One region of the Micromonospora inyonensis genome, then DNA from elsewhere that is predicted to be linked to it. Evidence: riboswitches for the same ligand, from Rfam matches in the RefSeq annotation. Region 1 holds a riboswitch; the other holds the start of a gene.
What was found. A riboswitch is a leader RNA that binds a small molecule or an ion and turns the genes downstream of it on or off. The one in region 1 is predicted to bind cobalamin.
Positions count from the first base shown of each region.

Region 2: it holds a riboswitch for cobalamin, as region 1 does, so the genes downstream of both, bluB (5,6-dimethylbenzimidazole synthase) here and metE (5-methyltetrahydropteroyltriglutamate--homocysteine S-methyltransferase) in region 1, are expected to answer to the same signal.

Region 1 covers NZ_FMHU01000002.1:1,927,838-1,935,503, reverse strand. The annotation lists gene GA0074694_RS23055 (HNH endonuclease) at 1-21, opposite strand, end outside; partial or broken gene GA0074694_RS23045 (IS3 family transposase) at 571-1,773, opposite strand; gene metE (5-methyltetrahydropteroyltriglutamate--homocysteine S-methyltransferase) at 1,818-3,284, opposite strand; cobalamin riboswitch at 3,390-3,593, opposite strand; gene GA0074694_RS23035 (ribonucleotide-diphosphate reductase subunit beta) at 3,596-4,645, opposite strand; partial or broken gene GA0074694_RS23030 (hypothetical protein) at 4,642-4,845, opposite strand; gene GA0074694_RS23025 (IS3 family transposase) at 4,877-5,767, opposite strand; gene GA0074694_RS23020 (transposase) at 5,764-6,060, opposite strand; gene GA0074694_RS23015 (hypothetical protein) at 6,093-6,464, opposite strand; gene GA0074694_RS23010 (IS630 family transposase) at 6,570-7,666, shown strand, end outside.
Region 2 covers NZ_FMHU01000001.1:1,721,060-1,728,725, reverse strand. The annotation lists gene GA0074694_RS07945 (type II secretion system F family protein) at 1-289, shown strand, start outside; gene GA0074694_RS07940 (hypothetical protein) at 316-516, shown strand; gene GA0074694_RS07935 (TadE family protein) at 540-962, shown strand; gene GA0074694_RS07930 (TadE/TadG family type IV pilus assembly protein) at 959-1,465, shown strand; gene GA0074694_RS07925 (translin family protein) at 1,579-1,947, shown strand; gene GA0074694_RS07920 (LysM peptidoglycan-binding domain-containing protein) at 1,963-3,036, shown strand; gene GA0074694_RS07915 (Rieske (2Fe-2S) protein) at 3,087-3,941, opposite strand; gene bluB (5,6-dimethylbenzimidazole synthase) at 4,064-4,690, opposite strand; cobalamin riboswitch at 4,742-4,912, opposite strand; gene GA0074694_RS07905 (EamA family transporter) at 4,995-5,906, shown strand; gene GA0074694_RS07900 (crotonase/enoyl-CoA hydratase family protein) at 6,019-6,795, shown strand; gene GA0074694_RS07895 (hypothetical protein) at 6,806-7,666, shown strand, end outside.

The sequences.
Region 1 (7,666 bases):
GACGCAGGAGAGGGAGAGCATGTGCCCCACGCTACGGGCGGCCCCAGGTCACAGGCTCTGCCACAGGCGTCCTGACCGGCGACCAGTCCGCCGTTCGTGGCGGCGCACGGTCAGAGACCGAGCGACTCGGCGACCTGGGCTGCGAGGTCGTCCTCGGTTGTCTGCGGGTCGACGCGGATGACCGGCAGGCGCAGGCTGGTCACTGTGGCGTCGAGGCGCTCGGTGAACAACCGGTCTCGTTCCAACAGGTTGCGCCGAGCGGCGTTCGGGGTCGCTGGTCCGGCCGGCGATCTGCCACAGGCCACCGCGGCTGTCGAACGCCGCTCGGCGGAAATCCGGTGTCGGGAGCAGCCAGACGGCGCGTCGGGGCTCGGCCAGCAGGGGTGCGACAAGTTCCGGCAGAAGTCGGAAGCCCTCCGCGATGACGCCGCGCTCGGCCGGGAACGCCAGCAGGTCCTCGACGACGAGGTCGAACGCCTCGCCGCGGTACCAGTGGAACGTGTCCAGCATGGTGTCCGGAGACCGGTTCACCCACCGGTCGGAGCTTGACCCCTGATCCTGGACATGGGTTTATGCGGCCGGGGCCAGCGTATCTGGTGCTGGCCGGGGGTTCTTCTTCTCGTAGGTGATCGGGGATTGCTGTCCGAGCCGGGAGTGGCGTCGGACGGTGTTGTAGCGGTGTAGCCACCGGAACGTGGTCAGTCGTGCTTCGCGTTCGTCGGTGAAGGCGCGGCGACCTTGGAGGGTCTCGCGTTTGAGGGTGGCGTTGAACGACTCCGCGGCGGCGTTGTCGGCGGAGCTGCCGACCGCGCTCATCGACTGCCGCACCCCGGCCGTGGTGCAGGCCTCGGCGAAGGCCCGGGAGGTGTACTGGGCTCCGTGGTCCGTGTGCATGATCGCCCCTTTCAGGGTGCCCCGGGTGCGCTGCGCGGCGTGGAGGGGCATCGATGACCAGGTCGGTGCGCATGTGATCGGCGATCGCCCAGCCCGCGAGGCGCCGGGAGTGCAGATCGATGACGGTGGCCAGGTAGAGGAAGCCACGGTCACCGACTGGTAGGTAGGTGATGTCGCCGACGTAGCGCTGGTTCGGCGCGCAGGCGGTGAAGTCCCGGCCGATCAGGTCAGGGGCCTTCGTCGCGGCCGGGTCCGGCATCGTCGTCCGCGTTCGTCGGCGCAGTCGTAGACCCTGCACGCCGAAGCGGCGCATCACCCGGGCGACCCGCTTCCGGTTGACCGCCAGGCCGGCATCCCGAAGTTCGGCGGTGATCCGTGGTGCTCCGTAGGTGCCGTCGTGAGCCGTGTGCACAGCCCGGATCCGACCCACGAGAGCCGCATCCGCGGCCTCCCGCGCGGCCCGCGTTTCTGCGGCCGCGCGCCAGTAGTAGAAGCTCGAGCGGGACACCCCAATGATCTGACACAACCGCTTCACGCCGTAGCGTGCCTGGTGGTCGGCGACGAACTGGAAGCGGTTCACCAGCGCGTCTCCCCGGCGAAATACCGGGCCGCCTTCCGCAGAATGTCCCGTTCCTCCTCCAACTCGCGGACCCGCCGCCGCAACGCGGCGTTCTCGTCCTGCACCGAGCCGGCCGCCCGCGGCCCCGCCGGCTCGGCCACCACGCCCCGACGCTGATCATCGGCGCGGACCCAACTACGCAACGTCTCCCGATTGACCCCGAGATCCTCCGCGATCTGCGCGATCGTCGCCCCCGGCCGAGACCGGTACAACGCGACCGCATCGGCCTTGAACTCCGCCGGGTAGTGCTTCATCACCATCTGTCAGGAACTCCTGATCTCCCCGGACCATCACGATCCAAGGCTCAAGTGTCCAGGATCAGGGGGCAACTCCCGTCGTTGCGCTCGGGCTCGCCGTGCACCAGAACGTCCAGGCCGAGCTGTTCCTGCAGCCGGATCACGTGCTCGATCTCGGCGCGCATCCGTTCGGTGTAGCCGGCCTGGTCGAGGCTGCCGGCGCGCAGGTCGGCGCGGGCCTTGCGCAACTCGGCGGTCTGCGGGAAGGACCCGATCGTGGTGGTGGGCAGCTCCGGCAGCCGCAGTCGTTCCTGCTGCTTTGCGGCCCGGTCGGCGTAGTCGCCGCGTTGCCGGTCGGTGGGCCGCAGGGCGGCCAGGCGGGCGCGGACGTCGTCCTGCCGCCACGCCGCCGGGATGGGCGGCAGCGGGGCGGGCAGGTCGGCGGTGCCGTCGCGCAGGGCGCGGCCGAGCAGCACCACCTCGTCGACCTTCTGCCGGGCGAACGCCAGCCGCTCCCGCAACTGCGGGTCGAGGCGGGTCTCCGCGGTCAGGTCGACCGGGACGTGCAGCAGCGAACAAGACGTGGACACGGCCACATGGTCGGCAAGGCCGGCGACGGTGGCACCGGTGACCGCGGCGGCGCGCAGGTCGGTGCGCCAGACGTTGTGCCCGTCCACCAGGCCACCGACGATCGTCTTGCCGCGCAGCGGTCCGGCGCCGGCGAGCCGCTTGAGGTTGCCGGGGCCGGCGACCAGGTCGAGGCCGATCGCCTCGACCGGTGTGGCGAGCAGGGCGGGCAGGGCGTCGCCGAGCTCGCCGAAGTAGGTGGCGACGAAGATCTGCGGCCGCTGCTCCCGTTCGCCGAGGCGGGTGTACGCGCGGCGCAGCGCGTCGATCTGGGCGGGAGTGCGGTCGGCGACGTAGGCGGGCTCATCGAGTTGGACCCACCCGACGCCGGCCCGCGCCAGGTCGGCGAGCAGCGAGGCGTAGGTTTCGACCAGGTCGTCCAGCCGGGCGAACGGGTCGGCGCCCTTGGCCAGCAACAGGAACGTGGCCGGGCCGACGAGCACCGGCCGGGTGGTGACGCCGAGCGCACGGGCTTCGCCGTACTCACGCAAGGCCTTGGCCGGGTTCGGGGCGAACTCGGTGTCGGCGTCGATCTCGGGCACGAGGTAGTGGTAGTTGGTGGCGAACCACTTCGTCAGCTCGAGCGCAGGTTCGGCGTCGACGCCGCGGGCCATCGCGAAGTAGGTGTCCAGCTCGGGCAGGCCGAGTCGACGGAACCGGGCCGGGACCGCGCCGACGGCGACGGCGGTGTCGAGGACGTGGTCGTAGTAGGAGAACGTGTTCGACGGGATGGCGTCGAGGCGGGCGTCGCGCAGCGTCTGCCACACCTGCGTGCGCAGGCCGGCCGCGGTCGATTCCAGGGCGGCGGCGTCGATGCGCCCGGCCCAGTACGCCTCGACGGCCTTCTTCAGTTCGCGGTTGCCGCCGATGCGCGGGTAGCCGAGCACGGTGCTGGTGCCGAAACTCACGGGTGTTCCCTTCCCTCGATGTGCCCGACGGCACGGAAGGGCAGGGGAAAGGCCGTCGCCGGCCTTCCGCCCGGCCCTCCCGAGAGGCCGTCGGCGGCGCACGCGGTCGCGTGCGCAGTGCGGGCAGGTCTTCGGACTCGTGGGCGTCGTGCTCGCGCCTACCGGCCGTCGCTTCCCAGGCTCGCGCCCAGTGCTTGATGACGGTTTTCGTTCCCACTCACCGCTGCGGGGCAGTCCCGGTCTCGCACCGGGTTCCCTCTTACGACGCGCGGCCTGACGGCCGCGCGAACCAGCACTGCGGGGAATCCTAGCTAGAACTCGTCGTCGAAGCTCACCGAGCCGGTGACCCCGACCTGGTATGCGGCGACGCGACGCTCGAAGAAGTTGGACAGCTCCTGCACGTCCTGCAGCTCCATGAACGCGAACGGGTTCTTGCTGCCGTAGATCGGCTCGATGCCGAGCACGGCGAGGCGCCGGTCCGCGACGTGTTGCAGGTACTCGCGCATGTCCGTGAGCGACATTCCGGAGACTCCTTGTTCGAGCAGGTCGGCGGCGAACTGCAACTCGCACTCGACGGCTTCGGCGAGCATGTCGCGGACCTGCTGCTGCATCTGCGCGTCGAACAGGTCGGGTTCCTCCCGCCGGACGGTGTCGACGACGTCGAACGCGAACGCCATGTGCATGCTCTCGTCGCGGAACACCCAGTTGGTGCCGGAGGCGAGCCCGTGCAGCAGCCCGCGCGAGCGCAGGTAGTAGACGTAGGCGAAGGCGCCGTAGAAGAACAGCCCTTCGATGCAGGCGGCGAAGCAGATCAGGTTGAGCAGGAACGCCCGCCGGTCCTCGCGGGTCTTGAGCTCGCGCAGCTCGAAGATCGAGTCGATCCACCGGAAACAGAACTCGGCCTTGCGGGCGATCGAGGGGATGTTGTCGATCGCGGCGAACGCCGCGAACCGCTCCCGCTCGTCCGCGACGTAGGTGTCGAGCAGGTTCAGGTAGAACTGGACGTGCACGGCCTCTTCGAACAGCTGCCGGGACAGGTAGAGGCGGCCCTCGGGCGAGTTGACGTGCTGGTAGAGGTTGAGCACGAGGTTGTTGGCGACGATGGTGTCGCCGGTGGCGAAGAACGCGACCAGGCGGCTGACGAGGTGCCGCTCGGCCGGGGTGAGCTTCTCCAGGTCGGCGAGGTCGTTGTGCAGGTCGACTTCCTCGACGGTCCAGGTGTTCTTGATGGCGTCCTTGAACCGGTCGAAGAAGTGCGGGTAGCGCATCGGCCGTAGCGTGAGGTCCATGCCGGGGTCGAGCAGCATCTGGCGCTCGACGGCGGGCGCCGGTGCGGTGCGGGTTTCGGGAATGGTGGTCACTGGCAGGCCTCGCAGGATTCCGGGTTCTCGATGGAGCAGGCCAGCGCCCCGTCGTCGGCGACGGCAAGCGTGGCGGCGGGTGTCTTCGCGGCTGCGGGGGCGACGGAGACGGTGGCCTGCTGGATGCGCGTCGCGGGGCGCGAGCGCAGGTAGTAGGCGGTCTTCAGGCCGGCTTTCCACGCGTACAGGTACATCGAGGAGTGTCAATCCCCTGGAAGCGTGGAGGGCTGTTTAAGCTGCCTGAGCCAGGCGGGCTTGGGCGATGAAGCGTTCGTAGTCGATGGGTGACATGCCATCGCAGGCGCTGTGGCGTCGGCGGGTGTTGTAGAAATCGACGATCCAGGTGGCGATCTTGAGTCGGGCTTCGGCGCGGGTGCGGAACCGCTGCCGGTGGATGTACTCGACCTTGATGGTGGAGTTGAACGCCTCCGCGGCGGCGTTGTCCAGGGCGCAGCCGACCCGGCCCATCGATTGCAGGACACCCAGCCGGCGGCAGGCGGTGGCGTATTCGGCGGCGGTGTACTCGCTGCCGCGGTCGCTGTGGAAGATCACTCCGTCCACGGTGCCGCCGCGGGTCGCGGCGGCCATGCTCAGGGTGGCCTGGGTCAGGTCGGCGTCGTGCCGGTCGCCCATGGCGTAGCCGAGCAGCCGGCGGGAGTGCAGATCGATCACCGTGGCCAGGTACAGCTTGCCCTCGTCGGTAACGATCTCGGTGATGTCGCCGCACCACAACACGTCCGGTGCGACGGCGGTGAACTGCCGCCGGACCCGGTCCGGTGCCACCGGCCGTTTGCCCTGCTTGGTGAGGGCGCGTCGGCGGCGCGGGGTGCGTCCGGCCAGACCCAGCCGCGCCATGCGGGCCGCGACGGTGTTGACCGACACCTGCCACCCGTCGGCGTGCAGGTCCTGGGTCACCCGCGGGGAGCCGTAGGTGCCGCCGGAGGCGTCGAACGCTGCCCGGATCGCCTCGTCGAGGGCATCGCGGCGGGCCTGCCGTGCGGTGGGTCGCCGGTCACGCCACTTGTAGAACCACGACTGCGACAGCCCCAGCGCCCGGCAGGTCACCGCGTGCGGCACGGCATGCTCGGTCCTCTGGGCGGCGACGAAGCGGGCCACGGTCACTTCGTCGCCTCCTTGACCCACAGGACCACGGATCGCTTGAGGACATCACGCTCCATCGCCAGCTCAGCGTTTTCCTTACGCAGCCTGGCCAGCTCGGCGCGTTCGTCCTCACCGAGACCACCCGCGGCGGCCTCGCCCCGAGCCCGACGCTCCTGCGCCACCCAGTTCGCCAAAGTGCCGTTGTTGATACCCAGATCCCGAGCGACCTGCGCGATCGGCTTACCCGTCTCCCGCACGATCCGCACGGCGCCCTCACGGAACTCCCGGTCGAACCGTCTCCTCGTTTCAGCCATGACCATCTATCCCCTTAGGTCTGGCCTCCACACTATCGGGGGAACCTCACAAGTCCTTCGGGGGTTGACGGTTCGGTGCTTGGATGCGGCCAGTCGGTGATCGGGCTGATGAGGACGTCGCAGACGAAGTCGAGTGCTTCTTCGGTGGTGCCGCTGAACCAGTACTGGTCTTCGTAGCTGTTGTTACTGGCCCGGTAAGTGGCGAGGCTCCAGCGGTGGGCGGATCCGCTGTAGCGCAGTCGCATCACCGGCAGTTGCTGGCCGCCGGTCAACTCGACGGTGACGTAGGCGAACTGACCCTGGTAGCGCACGTGCACCGCGGCCAACTGCGGCCAGTTCGCCCTGGCCCGTGCCCGCAGTCGCTGCGGCAGGGACGTCTTCGTGGAGGCAGGGATGACCGGCATAGGTTCACATCCTGCCGCCTCCGGCGTGTCCTGTCGGGTTGCGGCCCGCCTGACCGGCATCCTCGACCAGCCCTGAACGAGATCATCTCCAACGGAAGCTGGCCGGTGCCTGCCCCTCACGCTCGCCCGATTACCCTGACCGCCGCCGAACGGCGCGGGCTCACCGCTCTGGCCTACTCCCACACCGCCGCATATCAGCAGGTCGTCCGGGCCCGGATCGTCTGCGATGCGGCCCGTGGGCACTCCAACGCCGCGATCGCCCGCCGACACGACCTCACCGTTGATACCGTGCGGCGCTGGCGCGGCCGGTTCGCCGACGAAGGCCTCGCCGGCCTCACCGACCGGCCCCGCCCGGGACGGCCACCACGGTTCACGCCGGTCCAGGTCGCCGAGGTCAAAGCCCTGGCCTGCCAGTTGCCGGCCGAGACCGGCACACCACTGTCGAAGTGGACGTGCCCGGACCTGGCCGCTGAAGCCGTCGACCGGGGCATCGTCGCGGCGATCTCGGCGTCCACCATCCGCCGGATCCTGGCCCGCGACACGCTCAAGCCCTGGCAGCACCAGTCCTGGATCTTCATCCGCGACCCGCAGTTCGCCGTCAAAGCCGCCCGCGTGCTCGGCCTCTACGCCCGCACGTTCGACGGCGTCCCGCTCGGCGATGACGAGTACGTGATCTCCAGCGACGAGAAAACCAGCATCCAGGCCCGCTGCCGCTGCCACCCCACCCTGGCACCCGGCGTCGCCCGGATGATGCGGGTCAACCACGAGTACCAGCGCAAAGGCGCCCTCACCTACCTGGCCGCCTACGACGTCCACCAGGCCCGAGTGTTCTCCCACCGCAACGCGAAGACCGGCATCCTGCCGTTCATGACCCTGGTCGAGCAGGTCATGACCAAAGAGCCCTACGCCTCGGCGAAACGGGTGTTCTGGGTGGTCGACAACGGCTCCTCACACCGCGGCCAGGCCGCCGCCGACCGGCTCAGCCGGCGGTTCCCGAACGCGGTCATGGTCCACACCCCGATCCACGCCTCCTGGGTCAACCAGGTGGAGATCTACTTCTCGATCATCCAGCGCAAGGTCCTGACACCCAACGACTTCACCAGCCTCGACCAGGTCGAAGACCGGCTCACCGCCTTCGAGCAGCGCTACAACGCGACCGCCCGGCCCTTCAGATGGAGATTCACCCCGGCCGACCTCGAGGA
Region 2 (7,666 bases), on a different contig from region 1:
GATCGCCCAGATGCAGATGCACTCCCCCTGGGACGAACTGCGCGATCTCGCCGACAAGATCGGCATCCCGGAGCTGGGGGACGTCGGCGCGATCATGCGCTCGTCGGGCAGTGAGGGCGCGCAGGTGCACGAGACCCTGCGCAGCCGCGCCGACGCCCTGCGCGACCAGATCCGCACCGACAACCTGGCCCACGCCGAGGGCATCACCAGTCGGCTCGACATCCCCGGCTCGCTGCTGGTGTTCGTGCTGCTCGGCTTCGTCGCCTACCCGTTCATCGCCCGGCTCTGATCCACCCCGACGACAAGGAGAGCGTCATGGCCTTCCTCACCTACCTGCACGTCGCCGTCAGCACACGCCTGGCCGAGCTGCGCCGCGACGGCGAGCGCGGGGACAGCCCGGTCCCCACGGCGGTGATCATCTTTGGCCTGGTGGCCGCTGCGGCGGCCGTCACCGCCCTCGTCGCCAGCAAGGCCAGCGCCTGGATGAACGCCATCCCGGGCCCCTCGCAGCCCTGACGGACGTGCGTCGACGACTCCACGTGACCGCTCGCCGGGTAGCCGCTGCCGCCCGGCGACGGGTCATGTCCGACGGAGCCGACCGGGGGGCCAGCCCGGTCGAGCTGGCCGTGGTCATGCCGGCGGTGCTGCTGCTCCTCTTCGGGTCGATCCAGGTCGCCGCCTGGTTCCTGGCCCGGAGCACCGCGATGCACGCCGCGCAGAGCGGGGTGAACGCGCAACGCGTCCACCAGGCCCCGTCCGGGGCGGGTGTGGAGCGGGCCACCGCCTTCCTCGCCGCCGCCGGGGACTGGCTGGCCGACCCGAAGCTGACCTGCGCCACCACCGCCACCGAGGTCACCTGCACGGTGACCGGGACGTCGATCTCCGTGGTGCCCGGAGTGCACCTGACGGTGTCGCAGACCGCCCACGGCACCGTGGAACGGTGGACGGAGCCGGCCCGGTGAGCCGGCCGTCGGCCGGTCGCCGCCTCCTCGGCCGCCTTCGCAGCGGACGGGAGCGCGGATCGGTCTCGGTGGAGGTGGCCGTCCTCGCCCCGGCCTTCGTGGCGCTGATGGTGCTGGCCGGGGTGGCCGGGCGTACCGCCGTGGGAGCGGAGGCCATCCAGGCCGCCGCGCACGACGCGGCCCGCGCCGCGTCGATCTCCCGGGACGCCGGCACGGGGCAGGACGCGGCCGTCGCGGCGGCCCGGAAACAGCTCGACTGGCAGGGACTCAACTGCGTCGGCCCACCGTCGTTCACCTTCACCGGCTCGGTGGACGGCGCGCCCACCTCCTTCGCGGCGGCGTACGCGGCCGCGCCGGGGCAACCGGCCGCCGTCTCGGTGCAGGTCAGCTGCACGGTCTCGTTCGCCGACATCCACCTGTCGAGCCTGCCCGGAATGCCGGCCGGTCGGCTGGTGTCGGCGCGTTTCACCTCACCCCTGGACAGCTACCGGAGCCGGGCGTGAACGGGCAGCGGCTCCCGGCACCCGCGGCGAATGGTCGACGGTGGTCGTGGTCCGGCGGTGGCCGGGGCCCTCGCAGGGACGAGGGCCGGGTGAGCCTGTTCCTGGCGGTGAGCATGACCGGCGTCCTCATGGTCATCGGGCTCGCCTTCGACGGCGCCGGGCAGCTACGCACCATGCACCGGGCCGACAACCTCGCCGCCGAGGCGGCCCGGACCGGTGGGCAGGCCATCGACCGGGCACAGGCGATCAACGGCGGCAGGAAGGAGATCGACGAGGCCGCCGCCACCGCCGCGGTCCGGAGCTACCTGACCGCCGCCGGCGTCACCGACCACACGGTCAGCTTCCCGGTCGTCGACGGCGAGAAGCGCATCACCGTCCGGCTCACCATCACCTACGACAGGTACCTGCTCGGCTTGTTCGACCTGACCGACTCCGTGACCGTCTCCGGCGAGGCCACCGCACGCGCCATCACCGGACCGTAGAGAGGAAGGCAGCCCATGGCCGTATCCCGTTCCGCCCGGCGGACCGGCCAGGTCCTGACCGGCTTCGGCGCACTCGTCGTGCTCGGCGCGGTACTGGTCGGGGGTCCCGTCGCCCTCGTCGCCCTCGCCGGCAACCCGCTGCCCTCGGAGGTGCCCACACCGGAGGTCATCGGCACGGCGTTGACCAGCCGGGACGACGGGCAGCTCTTCCTCCGGGCGCTGGCGGTGCTCGGCTGGTTCGGGTGGGCGACCTTCGCCTTCTCCGTCCTGGTGGAGCTGGTCGCGCACGTGCTGCGCCGGCCCGCGCCGAAGCTGCCCGGCATACGCAGCCAGCAGCGCGCGGCAGCGGCGCTGGTCGGCTCGGTCGCCCTGATCATCGCGGCCAGCCCGGCGGCGACCGCGGCGACCGCCACGTACGGCACCACGTACGCCCTGTCGGCCCCGGTGACGGCGGCCGGACCGGCCACGGCGTCGGTGCCGACCACCGTCGCCCCGGTGGCCCGGGGTGTGGCCACTCCGGTGACCGGCACGATGGAACGACCGCCGTCCGACCGGACCCAGGTGTACCGGGTGGCCAAGGGCGACTATCTGGGCGAGGTCGCCGAGCGCTACCTGGAGGACTTCCAGAGCTATCGGGTGCTGGTCAAGCTGAACAAGCTCGGCGACCCGGACCGGATCCACCCGGGGCAGCTGCTGAGGCTACCCGACCAGGCCGCCGACGCCGGTGCCCGGCCGCACGCCACCGGCCGGCTGGTCAACAGGCCGTCCCCGCGTCCGGCCCCGCCGCCGGCGGCGCCCGCCCCCGACCAGGTGCCCGAGACCCCGCAGCAGGTGCCCGACCAGACTCCGCAGCAGGTCACGCCGCCGACGACCACCGACTGGCCCCAGGAGGAGGCACCGCCGATGACCGTCGGGGCGGCCCGGCCGGGTCAGGAGGACCGGGTCAACCGACCGCTGGCGGTCTCCGCCGTGCTGGCCGTGGCCAGCATCGTCGGCGCGCAGATCGGGGCGGTGTTCGGTCTGCGCCGCCGGCCGGCGTCGTCGACGGTCAGTCGCGTCCTCGGCAGCGGTCGGCACCGCCGGGGCTGACGGTCGACGGGCGCGTCCGTCCAGCCCCCACCACGGGACCCCGGGGCGGCTCAGGGCAGGCGGGTCTGGAGAACGCCGTCGACGACCCGGGTGGCGAGCACCTGCTGGTCGTTGGCGGCCGGTCCGTGCACGACCTTGCCTCCGCTGTTGAGCTGGAAGGTGCTGCCGTGCCACGGACAGACGACGCACGGGTGGCCGTCGATCTCCGTCACCTCGCCCTGGCCGAGCGGCCCGCTCTGGTGCGGGCAGCGCTCCAACATGACGGTGACGTCGTCGCCGTGCCGGTAGAGGATCACCGACACGCTGTCGATCTCGCGGGTGACCAGTTCCCGGTCGGGCAGGGTGGACAGGTCGGCGAGCGGGTGCCAGCCGTCACCGATCAGGTTGGCCTCGGAGACGCTCTGGTTGACCTGCGCCCCCTGCTTGTACGCCAGGTGCCCGCCGAGGTACGCCCCGGCGCTCGCCGCGGAGAGCCCGAGGTACGCCAGCGTCCGCCCGAGGTTGTGTCGACCGTTGAGGCGGGCGGCCAGCGAGCCGGCGTAGCAGGCCAGCCCGATGGTGTTCGAGGCGGCGTGCACCAGCCCCACCCGCCGCTGCTCCCGGTTCAGGGCCGCCCAGTCGTTGAGCCCGGCGACGGCGGCCGGCACGGCGCTGGCCGTACCGACCGCCACCAGCGTGGTCGCCGCGCGCCGCTGGCCGGGCATCGCGTCGAGGACGGCGGCGCTGATCCACGCGCCGACCGGCACCTGCACCATCGCCGGGTGCAGCGGATGCCCCAGCCACACGCCGTGCAGCAGGTCACGGACGCGCCGCGGCCGGAGGGTGGCCTGCACCGCCCGCTGGAGGCGGTCGCCGACCCGGTCCAGGCCGGTCGCCTGCTCGATCTTCGTCAGTAGTGCTCGCACCCGTACCGACTTCCCGGTCCGGGAGCTCGCAAACCGGGCGACGGGGACGAACTCCCCGCCCCGACCGGCGGGGCCCGGACCGGCGGCGACCAGCCTGACCGGGCGGTCCGTCGCGCCTCCGGTCAGGCGTCCGGCGTCCACCGGTCGTGGTGGATGGCGGCGGCGAGCGGACGCGCCTGCCGCCAGCCGTGCCGGGCCAGGTCGGGTACGGCCTCGAAGTGGGTGACCGGCCCGAGGCAGAGCCACGCGACCGGGCGGATGCCGGCGGGAATGCCGAGCAGGTCGGCCAGCCAGGGTTCCCGGTAGAAGGAGACCCATCCGACGCCGAGCCCTTCGGACGTGGCGGCGAGCCAGAGGTTCTGGATGGCCAGGCAGGTCGAGTAGAGGCCGGTGTCGGCGATGGCGTGCCGGCCGAGCACCGCCGGCCCGCCCCGCGACTGGTCGTGGGTGACCACGATCGACAGGGTCGACTCCCGCACTCCGTCGATCTTGATACGGGCGAACCGTTCGGCCGCCTCCCCCTCCAAAGTGGCGGCGAAGACGTCCCGCTCGGTCCGGACATGCTCGTGGAAGCGGTGTCGGATGTCGGCGTCCCGCACCACGACGAAGTCCCAGGGCTGGGAGTAGCCGACGCTCGGTGCGGCATGCGCCGCGGCCAGCACCCGGTGCAGGGTGTCGTCGGGCACCGGCTCCCCGGTGAACTGGGCGCGTACGTCCCGACGGCGGTGGATGACGTCGTACAGGTCCATGGCAGGCTCCCGCTGCGCTCGGCCCACCCGGGCAGGGGCGGGCGCGTGACGCGAGGCCGGTCTTCGGACTCCCGGATCGACGCCGTGCCGTCCGCCTTCCCAGCCCTTCCCGGGCCAGTGGCTGCGCTGTGCGCGTGGACGGTGGCTCCCCGGTCACCGCGGCGGGCCCGTGCCGGATTCGCACCGGCTTCCCGATTCTCCCCGCTCGCGCGGGGCACCTCACTGTGTCGTGCCGTCGAGCATCGTAGCCGGAACGACGGGATTTCGGTCGCCCTCCACGAGACCGGACGGCATGGTGGTGCGCATGTACGCGCACGCCCTCCGTCCACAGCCGGTTCCCACCACCACCGTCGCCCGGCTCGTCAACGCGGTCGGTCGCCCCGACGCCGTTCCGCCGTCGCTGCTGATGCTGCTCGGGATGCTCTCCACCCAGCTCGGCGCGGCGGCGGCCAAGCACCTGTTCGGCAGCACCAGCCCCGGTGGCACGACCACGCTACGGCTCGGCTTCGCCGCGCTGATCCTGGTCGCGCTCGCCCGTCCCGGGCTGCGGCTGGGCTGGCGTACCGGCGGTCTGGTGGTGGGCTTCGGCCTGATGCTCGCGCTGATGAACCTCAGCTTCTACGCCGCCCTGCACCGGGTGCCGCTGGGCGTGGCGGTGACCATCGGCTTCGCCGGGCCGCTGCTGGTGGGGCTGGCCGGCAGCCGCCGGCTGCTCGACGTGCTCTGGGCGGTCCTGGCCGGTGGCGGCGTCCTGCTGATCAGTGGACTGGGCGGGGCGGCGGTCGACGGGCTCGGGCTGCTCTTCTGCGTCGGCACCGCGGTCGGCTGGGCGGGTTACGTGGTGTTCGGCGGCGCGGTCAGCAAGCGGGTGCCCGGCACCCGGGGGCTGGCCCTGGGCATGGCCGTCGGCGCGCTCGCCGTGCTGCCGTTCGGTGTCGCGGGCAGCGGCAGCACGCTGCTCGACCCGTGGATCCTGCTACTCGGCGTCGGCGTGGCGCTGCTGTCGTCGGTGCTGCCGTACTCGGCGGAGATGTCCGCGCTGCGCCGGATGCCGGCCCGGGTCTTCGCGGTGCTGCTGAGCCTCGAACCGGCGATCGGTGCGCTGGTCGGCCTGGTCCTGCTCGGTGAGCTGCTGACCTGGCCGCAGTTCCTCGGAGTGACCTGCGTGGTCGGTGCCGCGCTCGGTGCCACCCTGGTCCGCCGGGACCGGACCTGAACAGGCACGCCGCCGGACGCCGCACCCCGCACCCGACCGCGTCCGGGTCGCGACGCACGACGGCGGCACCGGCCGTCTGGCGCGGCGCGGCACGAACCGGCATCCTGGTCCGATGGGCGTACGGGTTGAGCGTGACGGACCGGTGACCACGGTGATCCTGGATCGGCCGGCGGCCCGCAACGCCGTCGACGGCCCGACCGCCCGGGCGCTCGCCGACGCGTTCCGCGCCTTCGACGCCGACCCGGCCGCCACCGTGGGCGTGCTCTGGGGAGCCGGCGGCAGCTTCTGCGCCGGTGCCGACCTCAAGGCCATCGGTACGCCGAGCGGCAACCGGGTGGAGCCCGAGGGGGACGGCCCGATGGGTCCGACCCGGATGTCGCTGACCAAGCCGGTGATCGCCGCGGTCTCCGGGTACGCCGTGGCCGGCGGACTGGAGCTGGCGCTCTGGTGCGACCTGCGGATCGCCGAGTCCGACGCGGTGTTCGGGGTCTTCTGTCGGCGGTGGGGCGTGCCGCTGGTCGACGGCGGGACGGTGCGGCTGCCCCGGCTGATCGGCGAGAGCCGGGCGATGGACCTGATCCTCACCGGCCGACCGGTCCCGGCCGACGAGGCGTACGCGATGGGCCTGGTGAACCGGCTGGTCGCGCCCGGCACGGCCCGCGCGGAGGCCGAGCGGCTGGCCGCCGGGATCGCCCGCGCCCCACAGCGCTGCCTGCGCAACGACCGGGCCGCCGTGCGGGCCGGAGCCGGCCGCCCGGAGGCGGAAGCCATGGCCGTCGAGCTGGCCTACGGCCTCGACTCGCTGACCGAGGCGGCAGCCGGTGTCGCGGCCTTCACCGCCGGTGCCGGCCGTCACGCCCGCCCCGTCGACCGGGCCCAGTTCGGTTAGCCTGCACAGCGTGCCAAGATCCGCTTCCGTCGTCGGTTCGACCAGACGAACGGTCATCCTCGCCGCCGCCGCGGCAGTGACCGCCGCCACCGCCGCCGCCACCGCCACCGGGTGGGGTCGGGACGAGCCGGAGACGCAGCCAGCCCGCGCGGACCTCGACCCGGCGCAGGTCGTCGACGAGTTGACCGCCGGCCTGTCCCGGACGGGCCCGTACCGGGATCCGGACGCGGACGAGCGGTCCCGGGCCCGTCGGGCGGCCCGGCTGCTGATCGACCACCCCGACGACCGTGCCCGCCAGGAGGAACTCTTCGCTGGTCTCGGCTTCGGGGCATGGCACAGCACCGATCCGGCCACCGGACGCCCGTTCACCATCTTCCTGGCCGACGGCTCCGACGAGCGGACCTGGGGGGCGCTCGTGCTCGACCGGTCGGCGGAGGCGCGACAGGTGGTCCAGGTTCCGCACCCCGGCTTCGACCTGGACACGGAGAAGGTCGGGCTCGCCCTGCACCGCCGGCTGCCGGGCAGCGTGCTGCTGGTGGCCGGCGCGCACCGGGAGGCGGCCGGCGGTGCCGCCGACGTGGCGCACAACGGCGACTCGCTCTTCCACACCCTGGCGGTCGAGTTCGCCCGGCGCGGACTGGACCAGATCCAGCTGCACGGTTTCGCCGACCGGAACCTGGAAGGTGCCGACGCCGTCGTGTCGACCGGGTCGGCACCGCAGAGTCAGGTGGCCGGACGGATCGCCAACGGACTGAGCCGCAGCGGGCTGAACACCTGCCGGGCCTGGTCGCGCAAGTGCGGGCAACTGGAGGGCACCCGGAACGCGCAGGGCAGGGCGAGCGCCGGGCTGGACAGCGCCTTCGTCCACCTG